Regions from separate parts of the Planococcus sp. SSTMD024 genome, predicted to be linked through region 2. Evidence: riboswitches for the same ligand, from Rfam matches in the RefSeq annotation. Region 2 holds a riboswitch; the other holds the start of a gene.
The links. A riboswitch is a leader RNA that binds a small molecule or an ion and turns the genes downstream of it on or off. The one in region 2 is predicted to bind FMN.

Region 1: linked by a shared signal. The riboswitch ahead of AB9R92_RS16390 (ECF transporter S component) and the one ahead of ribD (bifunctional diaminohydroxyphosphoribosylaminopyrimidine deaminase/5-amino-6-(5-phosphoribosylamino)uracil reductase RibD) in region 2 are both predicted to bind FMN.

Annotation. Positions count from the first base shown of each region.
Region 1 is NZ_JBGGNS010000023.1:416,243-424,097, forward strand. Features, by position in the region: gene AB9R92_RS16375 (ATP-binding protein) at 1-850, shown strand, start outside; gene sigX (RNA polymerase sigma factor SigX) at 897-1,430, shown strand; gene AB9R92_RS16385 (hypothetical protein) at 1,420-2,589, shown strand; FMN riboswitch at 2,667-2,802, shown strand; gene AB9R92_RS16390 (ECF transporter S component) at 2,944-3,525, shown strand; gene AB9R92_RS16395 (ferredoxin) at 3,583-3,834, opposite strand; gene AB9R92_RS16400 (YpbB family protein) at 3,941-4,966, shown strand; gene AB9R92_RS16405 (RecQ family ATP-dependent DNA helicase) at 4,963-6,390, shown strand; gene AB9R92_RS16410 (LysM peptidoglycan-binding domain-containing protein) at 6,471-7,217, shown strand; gene AB9R92_RS16415 (CBS domain-containing protein) at 7,279-7,855, shown strand, end outside.
Region 2 is NZ_JBGGNS010000012.1:27,058-34,912, reverse strand. Features, by position in the region: gene ribH (6,7-dimethyl-8-ribityllumazine synthase) at 255-722, opposite strand; gene AB9R92_RS02650 (bifunctional 3,4-dihydroxy-2-butanone-4-phosphate synthase/GTP cyclohydrolase II) at 735-1,925, opposite strand; gene ribE (riboflavin synthase) at 1,939-2,574, opposite strand; gene ribD (bifunctional diaminohydroxyphosphoribosylaminopyrimidine deaminase/5-amino-6-(5-phosphoribosylamino)uracil reductase RibD) at 2,580-3,662, opposite strand; FMN riboswitch at 3,762-3,892, opposite strand; FMN riboswitch at 3,998-4,128, opposite strand; gene AB9R92_RS02635 (TIGR04104 family putative zinc finger protein) at 4,242-4,541, opposite strand; gene AB9R92_RS02630 (ring-cleaving dioxygenase) at 4,692-5,675, opposite strand; gene AB9R92_RS02625 (MarR family winged helix-turn-helix transcriptional regulator) at 5,672-6,151, opposite strand; gene AB9R92_RS02620 (PaaI family thioesterase) at 6,297-6,695, opposite strand; gene AB9R92_RS02615 (alpha/beta hydrolase) at 6,818-7,561, shown strand; gene AB9R92_RS02610 (O-methyltransferase) at 7,616-7,855, opposite strand, start outside.

The DNA.
Region 1 (7,855 bases), on a different contig from region 2:
TATGCTCGACCATGTGCTGACGTTCCAGGAGGAAATCGAAGAAGAGCTGGAAATCGAAGGCGCCTATTATGCGGTCAACTTCAGCCCGCTTTACAGCGGGGAAAGTGTGCGCGGAGCGGTGGCTGTGCTCCATAACATGACTGAACAGCACCGTCTTGAGAAGCTGCGCGAAGATTTCATCGCCAATGTATCCCATGAATTGCGGACGCCGATCGCCATGCTGCAGGGCTATAGCGAAGCCTTGCTCGATGACGTCGGCGCAAGCGAAGAAGAACGCAACGAAATGACCAAGATCATCTATGAAGAATCCCAGCGCATGGGCCGCCTCGTCACAGACCTATTGAACTTGGCGCGACTGGAGTCCGGCCATATGCGGCTGTACAAAGAATTGGTGCAGTTCAATAATGCCATCGAGCGGATGAGCTTGAAATTCAGCCAAGCCGCGAAAGAGAAAGACATCGAACTGAGCTTCACGACCGAACTCGATGACTGGGCGGCCGCCGAATTGGATGAAGACCGCATCGAGCAGGTCATGACGAATTTGATCGATAACGCACTTCGCCACACGCCGCAGGGAGGGCAAGTGCATGTGCATGTCGAAAATATGGAAGACTACGCAAAAGTTTCAATTAACGATACCGGGGCCGGAATTTCAGAGGAAGACCTGGAGTTCGTCTTTGAGCGCTTCTATAAAGCCGATAAAGCCAGGACGCTCGGCAAAGGCGGCACAGGGCTCGGCCTCGCGATTGCCAGCAATATCATCAAAGCACATTCGGGAGAAATCCGTGCCGAAAGCAAATTCGGCGAAGGCACTTCGTTCATCTTCACATTGCCCCTGAAGGCGATGTAACTTTTCTGTTGTCGTGACGACTAATCCAAGGAACGGGGGGAGTTGCGTGAATGACTCCGTGTTTCATAGGCTGTACGATCAATACCATCAGGATGTCTTTCAGTTTTTGGTGTATTTAGTGAAGGACCGGCATGTGGCGGAAGACCTGATGCACGAAGTTTATGTGAGGGTGCTGCGCGCGTATGACCGGTTCCAGGGAAAGAGTTCGGAAAAGACCTGGCTCTTTTCGATCGCCAAAAACGTCGCCATCGACCATTTCCGCAAGACGGCAGTGAGGAAAAAGCATTCGATGGATTTCTTCGACTGGGAAACCCAGCAATTGGTTTCAACTGAACGAATACCGGAAGAAGTTTCATTGCTCAATGAGGACAAGATCCGCTTGTACCAAATGCTTGATTTGTGTACAGGCGACCAGAAGCTCGTCATCATCATGCGTTATTTCCAAGATCTCTCCATTGCGGAAACGGCTGAAGTCCTGGAGTGGTCGGAAGGCAAAGTCAAAACGACACAGCACCGGGCAATCCGGTCCCTCCGCCAAAAATTACTAGAAGCAGAAGGGGGAGGAGAATATGCCGAATGACAAATGGAACGATGAAGAAATCGAAAATTTGTTGCGGGATTTCCCCAAAATACAAGACAGGCGGCCCAAAGCCGAAGTGTATAAAAAGCTTTCCCAAAAAGAGCGAACGCCAAAGCAGCCGAAGCGCTGGCTGCCTTTACTGGTTGCCATCGTCGCATTCTTCAGCATATCGGTGCTCGTCGTCTCATTGCTGCAGCAGAATGGAACCGATTCAAGCAGCAGCGAGAGTGAAAGCAGCGATGCGGAGTCGACGGTGACGACAGAGGAGGCGCAAACGGATCAAGCGGAAGGGGCTACACAACAGTCTGACGGGGCAGCGAGTTTGGCTACGGAAGACCCGGAAGTGCAGCGGAGCGCAGTTTATGAAAGCGAGTTGGAAGATGAGCATATTTTACGCATGGGGCTGGCTTACCATGGCTATGTGGTTCCGATAAGTTTCGTCATTCCAAAACAGCTGGCTGATACGCCGGAGCCGACTGCGCTAGAATTATATGAAACGTTCGCCGGGCAAATCGATGAATCCGGATTGGGGTTTGATGAGTACCACCCTTATGAAGGTGAGCTCCAGCAAACTGGTTCGGCAATCAGCCATTTCCTGCCGGACGGCCATTCCTACGATCAAGGTTCGGCTTCCACTTTGCTGTACCTATCCAGCCTGGAAGAAACATTTATGGATCAGCAGGAAATCCATGTATTGAACGAAGAAGGCGAGGCTGCGCAATTATCCCATATAGGGACAGTGGAACCGTTCGTCCCCGGGGAGCAGGGGCAAAGTTTTTATTTGCTTGCCGCCTCAACGGGTGACTGGCATTTGGCTCCGGCTTATGGGATGTCGCCGGAAAATGTGGAAGATGCGCTAATGGCGCTTCAGCAATCGCCGAACGACGATTACCGTTCGCCGGTTCCGGAAGAGATCAATTACCGCGTTGAGATGGACGGGGCGAACGCTACAGTGGTATTTGAAGAGCCGTTGGACTTAGAGGCGCTCGATGGAGTAGAAGCGATGCAAATGATCGAAAGCATGGCGCTCACGGCACAATCCTACGGTTCATCGCTGACCGTATCCAATACGGTGCAAGCGGAATGGGCCGATTTCGATTTCGCTCGTGAACTGGAATTGCCGGTTTCCCCCAACCGCCTCGACTGGCCAGAAAATTAAAAAGATGGCAATGTAAGCAGTATGGTTTACATTGCTGTCTTTTTTTTATAAAATTGACTTGTATAAAAAAAATATCGATTCATCTTCGGGGCAGGGTGCAATTCCCTACCGGCGGTAATTGGACACAATGGTCCATCAGCCCGCGAGCCGTAAAAAGCAGGATTTGGTGAGATTCCAAAGCCGACAGTATAGTCTGGATGGGAGAAGGTGAAGGTACGGACGCATGCCGTTTTAAAGGCGGACCGTTTATTTCAGTGTGCCTGACTCTCCCTTAAGTGAACCTTGCTTAAGGGATTTTTTTGGCAATGCGCTCCGAACCTTTCTTCTGGTGAATCACGACAAGGAGAGAGGAACATGAAGAACAAGAAATTGCAATCGATGATCGTCATCGGTATGCTGAGCAGCATCTCATTTGTGTTGATGCTATTCAATTTTCCGCTGCCGGCATTGCCAGCATTTTTGAAAGTGGATTTCAGTGACGTGCCAGCACTAATTGCGGCGATTACGATGGGGCCTGTAGCAGGTGTCTTGGTCGCATTCTTTAAAAACGTATTGGACTGGATTTTTTCAGGTAGCCCGACTGGCGTGCCTGTAGGGCATATGGCGAATTTTGCGACGAGCCTGTTGTTCATTTTGCCGGTCTACGCCATTTACCGTAAAGTTTCCACAAAAAAGGGAATCGCATTCGGTTTGGTAATCGGGACATTCTCAATGGCAATCGGCATGAGCTTGCTGAATTATTTCGTCTTTTTGCCGATGTACACGTATTTCCTGAATATGCCTGAACAGACAGGCAGCGCATTGTACACGACCATTGTTCTCGGGATCCTGCCGTTCAACTTGATCAAAGGCCTGGCGCTTACGACCGTCGTCTTATTGATCTTCGGCAGCATGCATACGTGGATTGAAAAACAACGCTCCTATTATTTATCATAAAAAGAAGCGGCTGGAAGATGATTCTTCCGGCCGCTTTTTCTATTGACCAAGTTTTGGTCAGTCTTCGTATTTTAGTGGATCTCCTTCAAATGGCTCGTCTGCCACTTTGATGGAGTCGGTCGGGCATCCTTCAAATGCGTCTTCCATATCCTCCATCAGCTCATCTGGCACTTGTTCAGTCCCCGTGTTATCATCAAGAATAACGAAGGCGATGCCCTCGTCATCATAATCGTAAATGTCGGGTGCCGCTGCTCCGCAAGCACCGCATGCGATACACGTATCTTTATCAACAATGGTATATTTAGCCATTCCAGTTCCTCTCCTTTATCTCCGAACAAGTTCAGTTATACTATCGTGTTTATTCTATAGATATTTCATGATTTTTTCAACCCAAAACCGCCAGGAGGGTAATTCAGTGCGATTCGATGAAGTCGTTTTAACGATCATGAAAGCGGTAGACGGTCAACGGACCGTTTCTTCCCCTTATCATTTAATTAAAGGAAAGAAATCAGGGCAAACGATTCAGGACATCGGCTATTTCGGCCTGCATCCTTTTTTTGCCGTGCTCCCTAAGCTGGACAAGCAAGATTATCTATCGTCTATTGAAAGGCTGCAGGCACAAGGCTTGTTGATACCGGATGAAAACAGCGTCCAGCTCCATCGCTCCGCATTTGATTTGGAAATTCCGCCTACACCCTTGAACGGTTGGAAGTACAGGGGCAACGAAAGCCGGTTCTTTGCACGCCTATCATTAGTGGTGCAGACGATGTCCAGTTTTATGCAAGGCCACAAACGCTTTGATCCAGTCGTCACCGATGAAACGGTGCAGACATGGGCCAAGGCTTATTTGAAGCGCATCGATTTTCGTTCAGCCGGAGTCCAGGAAGCTTTTAAAAACCAAATTGAAACCAGCTTGGCTTTAGCAAAAACAACCGAAGCGCATAAAGGCATCCTGATGGAGCGGTTGTCGGGTTATGGAGTCAGCGGGCTCACCTGGGATCAATTGGCCATGAAATACGATATGTTGCCGATAGATGTGAAAATTGCGGCTGTCGAAGCATTGCATGCTTGGCTGGAAGTGCTCGAAAGCATGGAATATCCAATGCTAGCGGGTATGCTTGAAGGCATCATCCAGCAATCCGCTTTGACGGAATCGGCGAAACGAACGCAAAAATTGTCCGAACGCGGGTTTTCACTAAAGCAGATTGCCGAGCTCAGGCAGCTGAAAACGAGTACAATCGAGGATCATTTTGTAGAGATGGCCATGAACGATCCGGCGTTCAGTGTTTCACCGTTTATGGATGAGCGATTATTCGAGTCAATCCATCACATCAGCAAAGAGTTGAAGTCGATGCGCCTGCGGGATATTAAAGAGCGTTTGCCGGAAGCCAGTTACTTCCAAATTCGCCTCGCGCTGGCGATGAGAGGAGGCATCACATGAATCTTGAAAAGCTATTATACGACGCTTACGGCTACACGGAATTTCGCCCTGGGCAAAAACAAGTGATCGAACAAGTGCTGTCCGGGCGCGACGTTTTAGCATTGCTGCCGACCGGCATGGGGAAATCGCTATGTTATCAGCTCCCTGGGAAAGCCTTGCCGGGCGCCGTCGTCATCGTCTCACCGCTTTTATCATTGATGCAAGACCAAGTTGCCCAATTGAAAAAGATGGGGGAAAAATCGGTCATTGCCATCAATTCATTTATGAAACCGGAAGATCGTGAAAAGGCCTGGAACACGCTCGATGCTTATAAATTTATCTTCGTGGCTCCCGAAATGCTTGTCCAGCCGTATGTGCTCGGGAAGTTGAAAGCACTTGGCATTTCGCTGCTCGTTGCGGATGAAGCGCATTGCATTTCCCAATGGGGCTTCGATTTCCGCCCGGATTATTTGCGCATTGCAGAGGTTCTGCCAAAGCTTGGAAATCCGCAAACTTTGGCGCTGACCGCAACCGCGACCGATAAAGTGACAGATGAAATCAAGCATTATTTAAAATTGAGCGACCCATTCGTCTATTCTCATCCGATGGACCGGAAGAACATTAGCTACGATATCCGGAAATTTGAAACCGATCACGAGAAGCTGGAGGCGCTGATGAACTTGGTGGCAGAATATGGCGGGCCAGGGATCATTTATGCGGGAACGCGGCGGAAATCGCAGGAATTGGCGGAGCGGCTTCTCTCGCTCGGGATCGGGGCGGCATTTTACCACGGCGGGATGGAACAGCAGGACCGCATTTTCGTCCAGCAGCAATTTGCCAACAAGGAACTCGAGTGGGTATGTGCGACCAATGCGTTCGGCATGGGGGTCCATATTCCCGACATCCGCCACGTCATCCATTTCCAATTGCCTTCTTCTATAGAAGGATATGTTCAGGAAGTCGGTCGCGCCGGCCGGGATTCTTTGCCGTCACTTGCGACTTTATTGTATGCTGCGGGCGATGAGCGGCTCGTGGAAAGTTTGATCATGGATGATTTGCCAGAACGCCACGAAATCGAGCTGATCTATGAGCGCGGCGAAGAGGCGAAGCAATTGATTGAGCAGGGGATGATGAGGGAAACGGCGTATCGGATCATTTCCTATTGGCGCGAACGCCTTCCGCTAGAAGGCACATTGAACCAGATTGAACGATTGAAAATAGAAAAACAACGGCAAGTTGCATCAGTTCGTGGGCTGGTCCATTCAAAAGGCTGCATCCGGCAATACATCAGCATGAGTTTCGACCAGGAAAACCCCGGCATACCGCCTAATTGCTGCAGTTTCCATGGAATCGACTATAGCCTGTTCAAAGGCAATCGAAGCGAACTGAAAGCATCTCCACACGGGTCTTGGAAAGAGCGCTTGAAGGTCCTTCTTCCTATATGAAAATCTCTATTTCTATTATTTACAAATAAGCCTTTTTTCGTCATAATAGATATATTAGTACAGATAGGGGTAGTCGTGAAATGGGAAACGATAATTATCATGAATCAATGGAAAAGAATCGCCAGGAATTGTCGCATGAACGCATGGCAGAATTGACGAGGCGCGCACGCCAAATGCCCAAGCCGAAAAGCAGGGGTTTATTATTGCCTTCTTTGTTTTTCATCTTTATCTTGATTCCGGTCACTTTGTTGATCTATGTTGCGTTTTACTATGAACCGGATGACACGCTAACTGCCAAAACGAACGAAAATGAAGTCAGCTTCGAATTGAATTCCCAGCCGCCTTCTGACAGTACGGTACTCGCCGCTGCAGATGACCAAGAGAAAGACGAAGAAGAAAAGAAAAGCGCCAAAGCAAAAGAAGCGCAAGAACAAAAACAATTAAAAGAAAAAGCGCGTGAACGCGAGGAAAAGGCAGCTGCCAAAGCGAAGGAGAAAGAGCAGGCAGCTGCGGAACAGCAAGCACAGAAAAAAGCCCAGGAAACAGCGCTGGCAGAACAAAAAGCGCGTGAAGAAGCGGAAGCAAAAGCAAAAGCCGAAGCCGAACAACGTGCGAAAGCTGAAGAAAAAGAACAGCAAGAAGAGCAGGAGGAAACCCCGACTGCAGGCGGGAAGACAGTGACTGTCCAATCGAGCGAAACGCTTTATCGCATTGCCGTTAATAATTACGGAGCGAGCGGTGCTGCTGCCGCTGTTGAGAAAATCAAGCAGGCCAATGGATTGGCATCCAACGATATCAGCCCTGGACAAACATTGATTTTGCCTTAAAGCGAGATTAAATGCCTCGGGTAAGGAAAAAGATAGAAAGAATCTAAAAAGAGGTGAGCAAATGTTTGTCAAAAGCGCATTAGTGAAAAAAGAGAAATGCATTACAGTAAAACCGGAAGATACAATGGAAAAAGGGCTCGAGCTATTGGAACAGCATTCCGTGGATGCGCTGCCTGTTGTCGAAGGCGACAAGTTCAAAGGGATCTTCACTTGGTATCATGCATACCGCGCGTTTTTCTATTCGAACGCCCGGAAAGATGACTTTGTCCGTTCGACAAAAGTGAAAGATATCATGGTCAACCAAGATGTTTACTTGAATATCGATGATGTGTATGAGAAGGCTTTGGTTGAACTGCGCGATTTCCCGATCATCGCTGTTGTCGATGAAGGAAAATTCCTTGGAATCGTCACTCGCTTTGACGTCGTCAACCAATTGCAAAGTGCGTTCGGCATGCAGCAATCCGGTTTCCGCATCACTTTCACATCGGTTGAGTCGGAAGGGCGCATCGGGCGTCTCGGGGAAATCATCGAGAAGTACAAAGAATCGGTCGTTTCCCTTGTCACGTTTGACGAGACGGACAAAGTGGTGCGCCGCATCGTCCTGAAGGTCAAGAAAAAGAACAATATCGATAAATTCA
Region 2 (7,855 bases):
TTCCATTTTAAGGATAATAGATAGTTTCTTTTTTCATTATTCTAAAACTTCTGTTAATTGTCAATGCATTATTATAATAACATTTAAATAAAATATCTTTTGAAGTCAATGTAATATGGGCTGAAATTCCAGCAACAGGTTGTGGTATCAAGAGAAATACCACAAAAAAATGAGCCTGCATTCATACAAGAATGCGGGCTCATTTTATTCAGCTTTTCGAGAAAGTTAAGAAATCGTATTTCAGCTCTTTTCGATCAATCGAATGCTTTCATCAAATTGCCCATTTCAACCGCGGAGACCGCCGCTTCGTAGCCTTTATTGCCGGCTTTTGTGCCAGCGCGTTCAATCGCCTGTTCAATCGTTTCCGTCGTCAACACGCCGAAAATGACCGGAACGCCTGTCGACATGCCGGCTTGCGCGATGCCTTTCGCCGCTTCGCTGCAGACGTAATCGTAATGCGTCGTAGAACCGCGAATGACGGTGCCAAGTGCGATGACCGCGTCGTATTTTTTCGTTTCTGCCATTTTCTTCGCGACCAGCGGCAATTCGAATGCCCCCGGCACCCAAGCAGTGTCGATGTTTTCCTTATTTACGCCATGGCGCACCAAGCCATCCACTGCGCCGTCCAACAGGCGGGACGTGATGAAGTCATTGAATCTGCCTGTAACGATTGCTATTTTTAAATCCGATCCGATCAAATTTGCTTCGTAAACTGTTTCCATTGTGAACACTCCTTAGTCGATTAGATGATGCATTCGTTGTTTTTTTGTTTCCATGTATTGCGTGTTGTCTTCAGTCGGCGGGATAACCAGCGCAAGCCGTTCTTCCACTTCAATGCCGTATTCAATCAGCGCGTCTGTCTTGGCCGGGTTGTTCGTCAAAAGCCTGACATGCGACACACCCAAATCTTTCAACATCAAGGCGCATAAAGTATAATCGCGCATTTCCGCCGGGAAGCCCAATTGTTCGTTGGCTTCAACGGTATCCAAGCCCTGTTCCTGCAATTCATACGCTTTCAGTTTGTTCAACAAGCCGATGCCGCGCCCTTCCTGCCTCATATAAAGGACGATGCCCGCGCCTGCCTGTTCGATCAATTCGAGCGATTTCGTAAGCTGCGCCCCGCAATCGCAGCGGCGCGAGTGGAAAATATCGCCGGTCAGGCATTCTGAATGGATGCGCACGATCGGCGCTTCCACCGATTCCGGATTGCCTTTGACGATGGCAACATGCTCTTCTGTATCCAGGCGGTTGGAATAGCCGACCATGCGGAACTCGCCAAAATCGGTCGGCATGTGGACACTCGATTCGCGCTTGATGAGCGGATCTTTCTCAGCGCGATACGCATAGAGATCTTCGATCGTGATGATTTTCAAGTCGAATTCATCCGCCAGCTTTTCCAAGTCCGGCATGCGCGACATTGTGCCGTCAACATTCATGATTTCGCAAATGACCGCTGCCGGTTCGCTGCCGCTAAGACGCGCCAAATCGACTGACGCTTCCGTATGGCCCTGTCGCTGGAAAACACCGCCTGATTTTGCGACAAGCGGGAAGACGTGCCCCGGCCGCTTGAAGTCCTGCGGTACAGCTTTCGTATCGAGCATCTGCAAGATGGTATCCGACCGTTCAAATGCGCTGATGCCCGTCTTGGCGTCTTTATGGTCGATGCTGACGGTGAATGCCGTTTCGTGGTGGTCGGTATTATGGCTGACCATTTGGTCGAGTTTCAGGCGCAAGGCAATATCCGGCGAAACCGGCGTGCAGATGAGCCCCCTGCCGTGCGTAGCCATGAAATTAATGTTTTCAGGCGTCGCATGTTCTGCAAGGCACACAAAATCGCCTTCGTTCTCCCGTGATTCGTCATCTACCAGAATAATGACTTTTCCTGCCTGCAAATCCTTTACTGCTTCTTCGATTGTATTTAGCATCGGTTTTGCTCCTTTAAAATCCGTGGCGCCGCAAATAATCGGCGTTCATCGGTTGTTTTGGCGCATGCTCCATAAAACGCTGCACGTACTTTCCGAACATATCGGTTTCCAGATTGACCGAATCGCCTACTTTTTTGCTGCCCAAAGTCGTTTCCCCCGCCGTGTGCGGGATGAGCGAAACGGTCAAATGATTTTCGCTGAGTTCAAAAATTGTTAAGCTGACGCCGTCGATCGCCACAGAACCTTTCACGATTGACTGCGCAAGCAATTCAGGAGGCGCCGCTATATCGATATACAGAGCGTTTTCCTGAGGACGCTTGCGCAAGATCTTGCCGACCCCGTCGATATGGCCCGCGACAAGATGCCCGCCGAAACGGCCGTTCGCCGCCATGGCACGCTCCAAGTTGACCGCACTGGATGTGCCCAGCGAAGAAAGAGTCGTACCGTGGAAGGTTTCCGGCATGACATCCACTGTGAAACGGCCGCTTGACAACGACGTCACTGTCAAGCACACCCCTTCGACTGAAATGCTGTCGCCGATTTTTGTTTCTTCTAAAACGACATTTGCGCGTATTGTCATTTCCATGCTGGACGCGCCGCGCTTGATGCCGGCGAGTTGTCCGGTTTCTTCAATAATCCCTGTAAACATTTATGTCACTCCTTTAAGGTGGAGATGATCTTCAGATCCGTTCCGAGGCGTTCCACTTTCTGCGTTTCCAAGCGAATGCCGTTTGAGGCAGAACTGGTTTGCAGGTCGCCGAATACGGAAACGGTTCCTTCGCCCCCGAGGATGATCGGTGCGATATACGTCGCAATTTCATCTACTTGCCCGCTTTTCAAGAAAGCGGTATTGATTTTTTGGCCGCCTTCCACAAGGACAGATAACACCTTGTGCTCGGCAAGCAATTTCAGCGCGGCAGTGATTTCCACATCCGGCGTGTCCAGTTGAAGAATGCGGACATGTCCCGGAAATGTTCCGCGGCTGTCGATATCGGCTTGTGACCCGACGATAATCCAAGTAGGGGCATCAGGTACTTGAACTATGTGGCTTTCTATCGGGATGCGCAGATGGCGATCCAAAACGACACGGATCGGCTGCTTCGGGGAGCCGGCAAACCGATTGGTCAAGCGGGGGTTGTCGAGTGCGACCGTCTGTGCGCCGACTAAAATGGCATCGTGCAGCAAGCGCAGTTCGTGGACATCGCGCTGCACTTCAGGCCCGGTGATTTTTTCCGAACGGCCGCCGTACACAGCGATTTTGCCGTCTAGCGTGATGGCGTGCTTCAATGTGACGAACGGCCGATTTTTGCGGATAAAAGTAAAGAACATCCGGTTCAGCTCCGCAGCTTCCTGCTCGCAGACGCCAGTCTCTACTATCACCCCGGCGTTTTCAAGCTTTTGGATGCCTCGGCCTGAAACGAGCGGATTCGGGTCCAGTACAGCAACGACGACACGCCGAATGCCGGCTTGGATGATGGCGTCTGCGCAAGGACCCGTCCGGCCGTGATGGCTGCAAGGCTCCAGCGTCACATACAACTCTGCGCCTTGCGCTTCACTGCCTGCCATATTCAGCGCATGGATTTCTGCATGCGCCTGTCCCGCTTTCAGATGCGCGCCCATGCCGATGATGCGGCCATCTTTGACGATCACCGACCCCACAAGCGGATTGGGGGAAGTCTGCCCGGCAGCTGATCGCGCCAACTCCAGTGCGTGCTTCATGATTTGCTGATCGTCCACTTGATCACACCTTTCAGAACAAAATAAAAACCCATGGATTCGCCAATGGGTTAGAAGACAATAGGAAATAGAACTATAGAAAACTCTATAATTTCCGTGTTCTTCCTTCTCCCATCCAGACTTTAACTGTCGGCTTTGGACTTGCACCAAATCCTGCCCCGAAAGGCTCACGGGCTTCGGATTGCTCCGTTACCGTCGATTGGGAATTTCACCCGACCCCGAAGGAATACTATTCAGTTAATCATCCACAGTATGCAAAAAAGCCCCTTCCATAAAAGAAGGGGCCTTGAAAATGCATATCAAAGAAACCTAAGCGATTGCTAGTAGGCTGCTTGACGGTTCTTCTCCCATCCAGACTTTAACTGTCGGCTTTGGACTTGCACCAAATCCTGCCCCGAAAGGCTCACGGGCTTCGGATTGCTCCGTTACCGTCGATTGGGAATTTCACCCGACCCCGAAGAACGCTATAGATGATTATCTGTAAGTTTAGCGCAAGCTGCAGGGGCTGTCCAGAAAAGAATCTTCATTTGTTGCGCGCAGCCAACCGAATCCCCAGAAACCGACTCGGATTTCGGCCAGTCACCACATCGGCCCACGCTCGTCTGTCAATTTGATAAAGAATGGGTAGATGCCCATAATCATTAAAAAGGAAGCCAGGAATAAGGCGAGGGAAGCAAACGGGTCGATGCCGAAAGCGACCGAAACAAACATGATGAGCGGGGCGGCAAAGACAAACAAGCTGGTCTTTTTCCTCGACTCCGTGGAAATGTATTGTTCTTGCCGGCAGGCCGGGCAAGTTAAGCTATCCCCGAGTGTGAACAAGCGGCAGACGGTCTGCCCCCATGTCCATATCGCTCCACAATTTTGGCATTTCGGCATCGCCGTTCTCCCCTTTCCTTGTACTACCTATACTTACGTACATAAGTGGGATAAGTTCCCAAAATCGTCCCATTATTTCAGCTTTTTGGATATTTCCTCTTAGTTTCGATATAAAAAGCACTGCCCGTTGTGAGCAGTGCCAAATTTTCCTTATAGGTATTCTTTGTCGATAGTCTTCGTGCTGCGCATCGTGTCGATCGGGCGCACCATGCTTTCGATCTGTTCGCGCTTCGGCTCCAAGAACGGCGGTAAAGAAAGTTTCTCCCCCAGTGTTTCATATGGCTCGTCGCCCATGAAGCCCGGGCCATCCGTTGCCCATTCGAACAATAAACCCGGTGCGACACGTGCATACAATGATTCGAAGAAGAAACGGTCGACATAGCCGGAAGTCGAGAAGCCGATTTTTTGCATGTGGGCGATCCATTCATTCAATGCTTCGCGGTCCGCCACACGGAACGCGGCGTGATGCACCGTGCCGAAGCCTTGCTGGCCCGACGGCAACTCTGCATTATGCTCGACGATCACTTGCGCACCGTTGCCGCCTTCGCCCATCTCGAATAAATGCAGCGAGCCTTCGCCAGCGATCTCGCGCATATGCATCGCTTTTTCCAATACTTCCTTCAAGTAATCGAATTGGCCGATGCGGATGTGGATCGGGCCAAGGCCAGTAATGGCAAATTCAAGCGGGACCGGTCCTTGCTGCCACGGCGTGCCGGCTTGGACGCCTTTGTTGTTCTCATCCGATACGAGCATATATTGCTGGTCATCGAAGTCGGAAAACGACAAAGTTTTAACACCGAATTGCTCAGTTATGGCACTGTGCTGAACTTCGTATTTGTCAAAACGTTTTTCCCAATAGCTAAGCGCTTCGTCCGTCGGTACACGGAAAGCCGTTTTGTAGATTTCGTTCGTGCCGTGAGAGCCTTTCGGGATTCCCGGAAAATCGAAGAAAGTCATATCCGTCCCAGCCGAACCTTTATCGTCAGCGAAAAACAGATGATAGGTTTGGATATCATCTTGATTCACCGTCTTCTTAACCAGCCTCATGCCCAATACATACGTGAAAAATTCATAATTCTTCTCGGCGCTGCTCGTGATCGCCGTTACGTGGTGGATCCCTTTCAATTCATTCATGCATACCGCTCCTTGTCCTTAAGTATTTTATCTTCTGCTTTATTGCTGTCTTGCGCTTCGTAACCGACTTTCTTCAACTTCTTGATCAATTCCATTACTTCCTGTTGTTCAAGCCGGGCAAACACTTTATCCATCTGCCGTTCATGTTCGGGGAAGATTCGCTTCATCAATTCCTGGCCGCTGTCCGTCAAAAGCGCATAGGTCACGCGCCGGTCTTCTTTGCACGCCTCCCGTTCGACATAGCCTTTTTGCTCCAGCTTATCGACAACATAAGTGATGCTGCTGCTCGCAATCAGTACTCGCTTGCCGATTGCCTGTATCGGCTGCCGGCCTTGGTGATAGAGCAATTCGAGCACCGAGAATTCCGTCGCATTCAACCCGTATCCCGCTACGTCGCGTTTGATGGCCTCATGCACAGCATCTGCAGCGCGAATCAAAACCGTCACAGCTTTCAGGTTCTGGTTGGAGAACTCCATTCATCTCACCTCTTTATTTCGAATTAAAATATCTTTAATTAAAAGTAATTATAACAAGCTGCAGATGATGGGTCAAGAGAATGGCTTCCACTTAAAGCCAATCAAAAACTCCTCTCCGCGATGTGCGAAAAGGAGCTGTTGAAATTTATAATTTGAACGTGCCTGTGCTATAAGCCAATAAGTCATCTTGATCGCTGACAACCCGCCCTGTCAGGATCGCTGTGCTGTTCGTCTGATGCAGCAGTTCGGCGCGGAAAATGGCCGTTCCCTTCGCCAGGCTTTTGATGAAGCGAACTTCCATTTGAATCGTCGAAACCGCATCGCTCCCAAGCGAGCGCGAAGCAAGCCCCATGACGATATCGATCCCCGACATGATTGCGCCGCCATGCAGCATATTTTGCATATTGTCGTTTTCAGGTTTTTTCTTCAAGCGCATGGATGCCTTGCCGTACTCTACCCCGTCAATTTCAAAACCAAGCAGCTGGAAATAAGGGCCGTTCTCGAACTGCTCGATTAATTGCGTATATTCCTGTACTTTTTGCACGCGATCTCCCCCAGTTGATTATTCTACCGTCATTATAGCATTCCTTTTTCAAGCAATTGAATGGGCAGGATTTTGCCAAATGGCAACGAATACTTAAGGACTACCTAAAAGGAGGTTTTTGGATGACGAACGATTTCGATGTACTTCCCGGCGCAGAACCATTCATTTCCGAAGGCGGGAAAACAGGGATTCTTATCTCGCATGGATTTACCGGCACGACCCAAAGCATGCGCCCGCTTGCCGAGGCTTTCGCAAAAGAAGGATACAGCGTCTATGCCCCGCGCCTTAAAGGGCATGGCACGCATTATGAAGATATGGAAACAAGCACGTATCAGGATTGGATTGCTTCTGTGGAGGAGGCTTACGCATGGCTATCGGAGCGCTGCGACAAGATATTTGTGGCAGGCTTGTCGATGGGCGGCACGCTCGCGCTTTATATGGCGGAAAACCATCCCGAGGTTCGCGCCATTTCCTTGATCAATGCTGCCGTCGAAGTCCCGGACATGGAAGGAGTGAGGGACTTGCAGGATGTGCGCTTTTTGGACGCTATTGGATCCGATATCAAAAAACCCGGAATCACCGAACTCGCTTACGAAAAAACGCCGGTCGCTTCCGTCAAGGAGATTTTGTCTTTCATGGATTTGGTCAAAAAAAACCTTTCCGCTATCCATTGCCCGACACTGCTGTTCGTCTCGCCGGAAGACCATGTCGTTCCGCCGGCTAATTCCAAATTCATTTTCGACCACATTTCATCCGAGGAGAAGGACCTCATTGAAATGCCCGACAGCTACCATGTGGCGACGCTTGATCACGACGAGCAACGGATCATCGACGGCACGCTCGCCTTTTTCCGCACGTACGAATAAATCCATATTCCCTTATGCAATAAAGGACGGAAGGCTCTCACGCCTTCCGTCCTTTTATTGTTTTTTCACTCTTGAGACGAGCAATCCATCGCCGATCGGCAGCAGGATCGATTCCAATTGAGGGTGCCTTGCAGCCGTTTCATTGAACTTTTTCATCACTTCGGTGTGCTGGCGCTGATTGCCCGCATCTGCCACACTTCCCCCTGCCAGGGCATTATCGGCGACAATCAATGCCCCATTTTCCGCCAGTTCCAAGCAAGCGGCTAGATAGTTTTCGTAATTCTCTTTATCGGC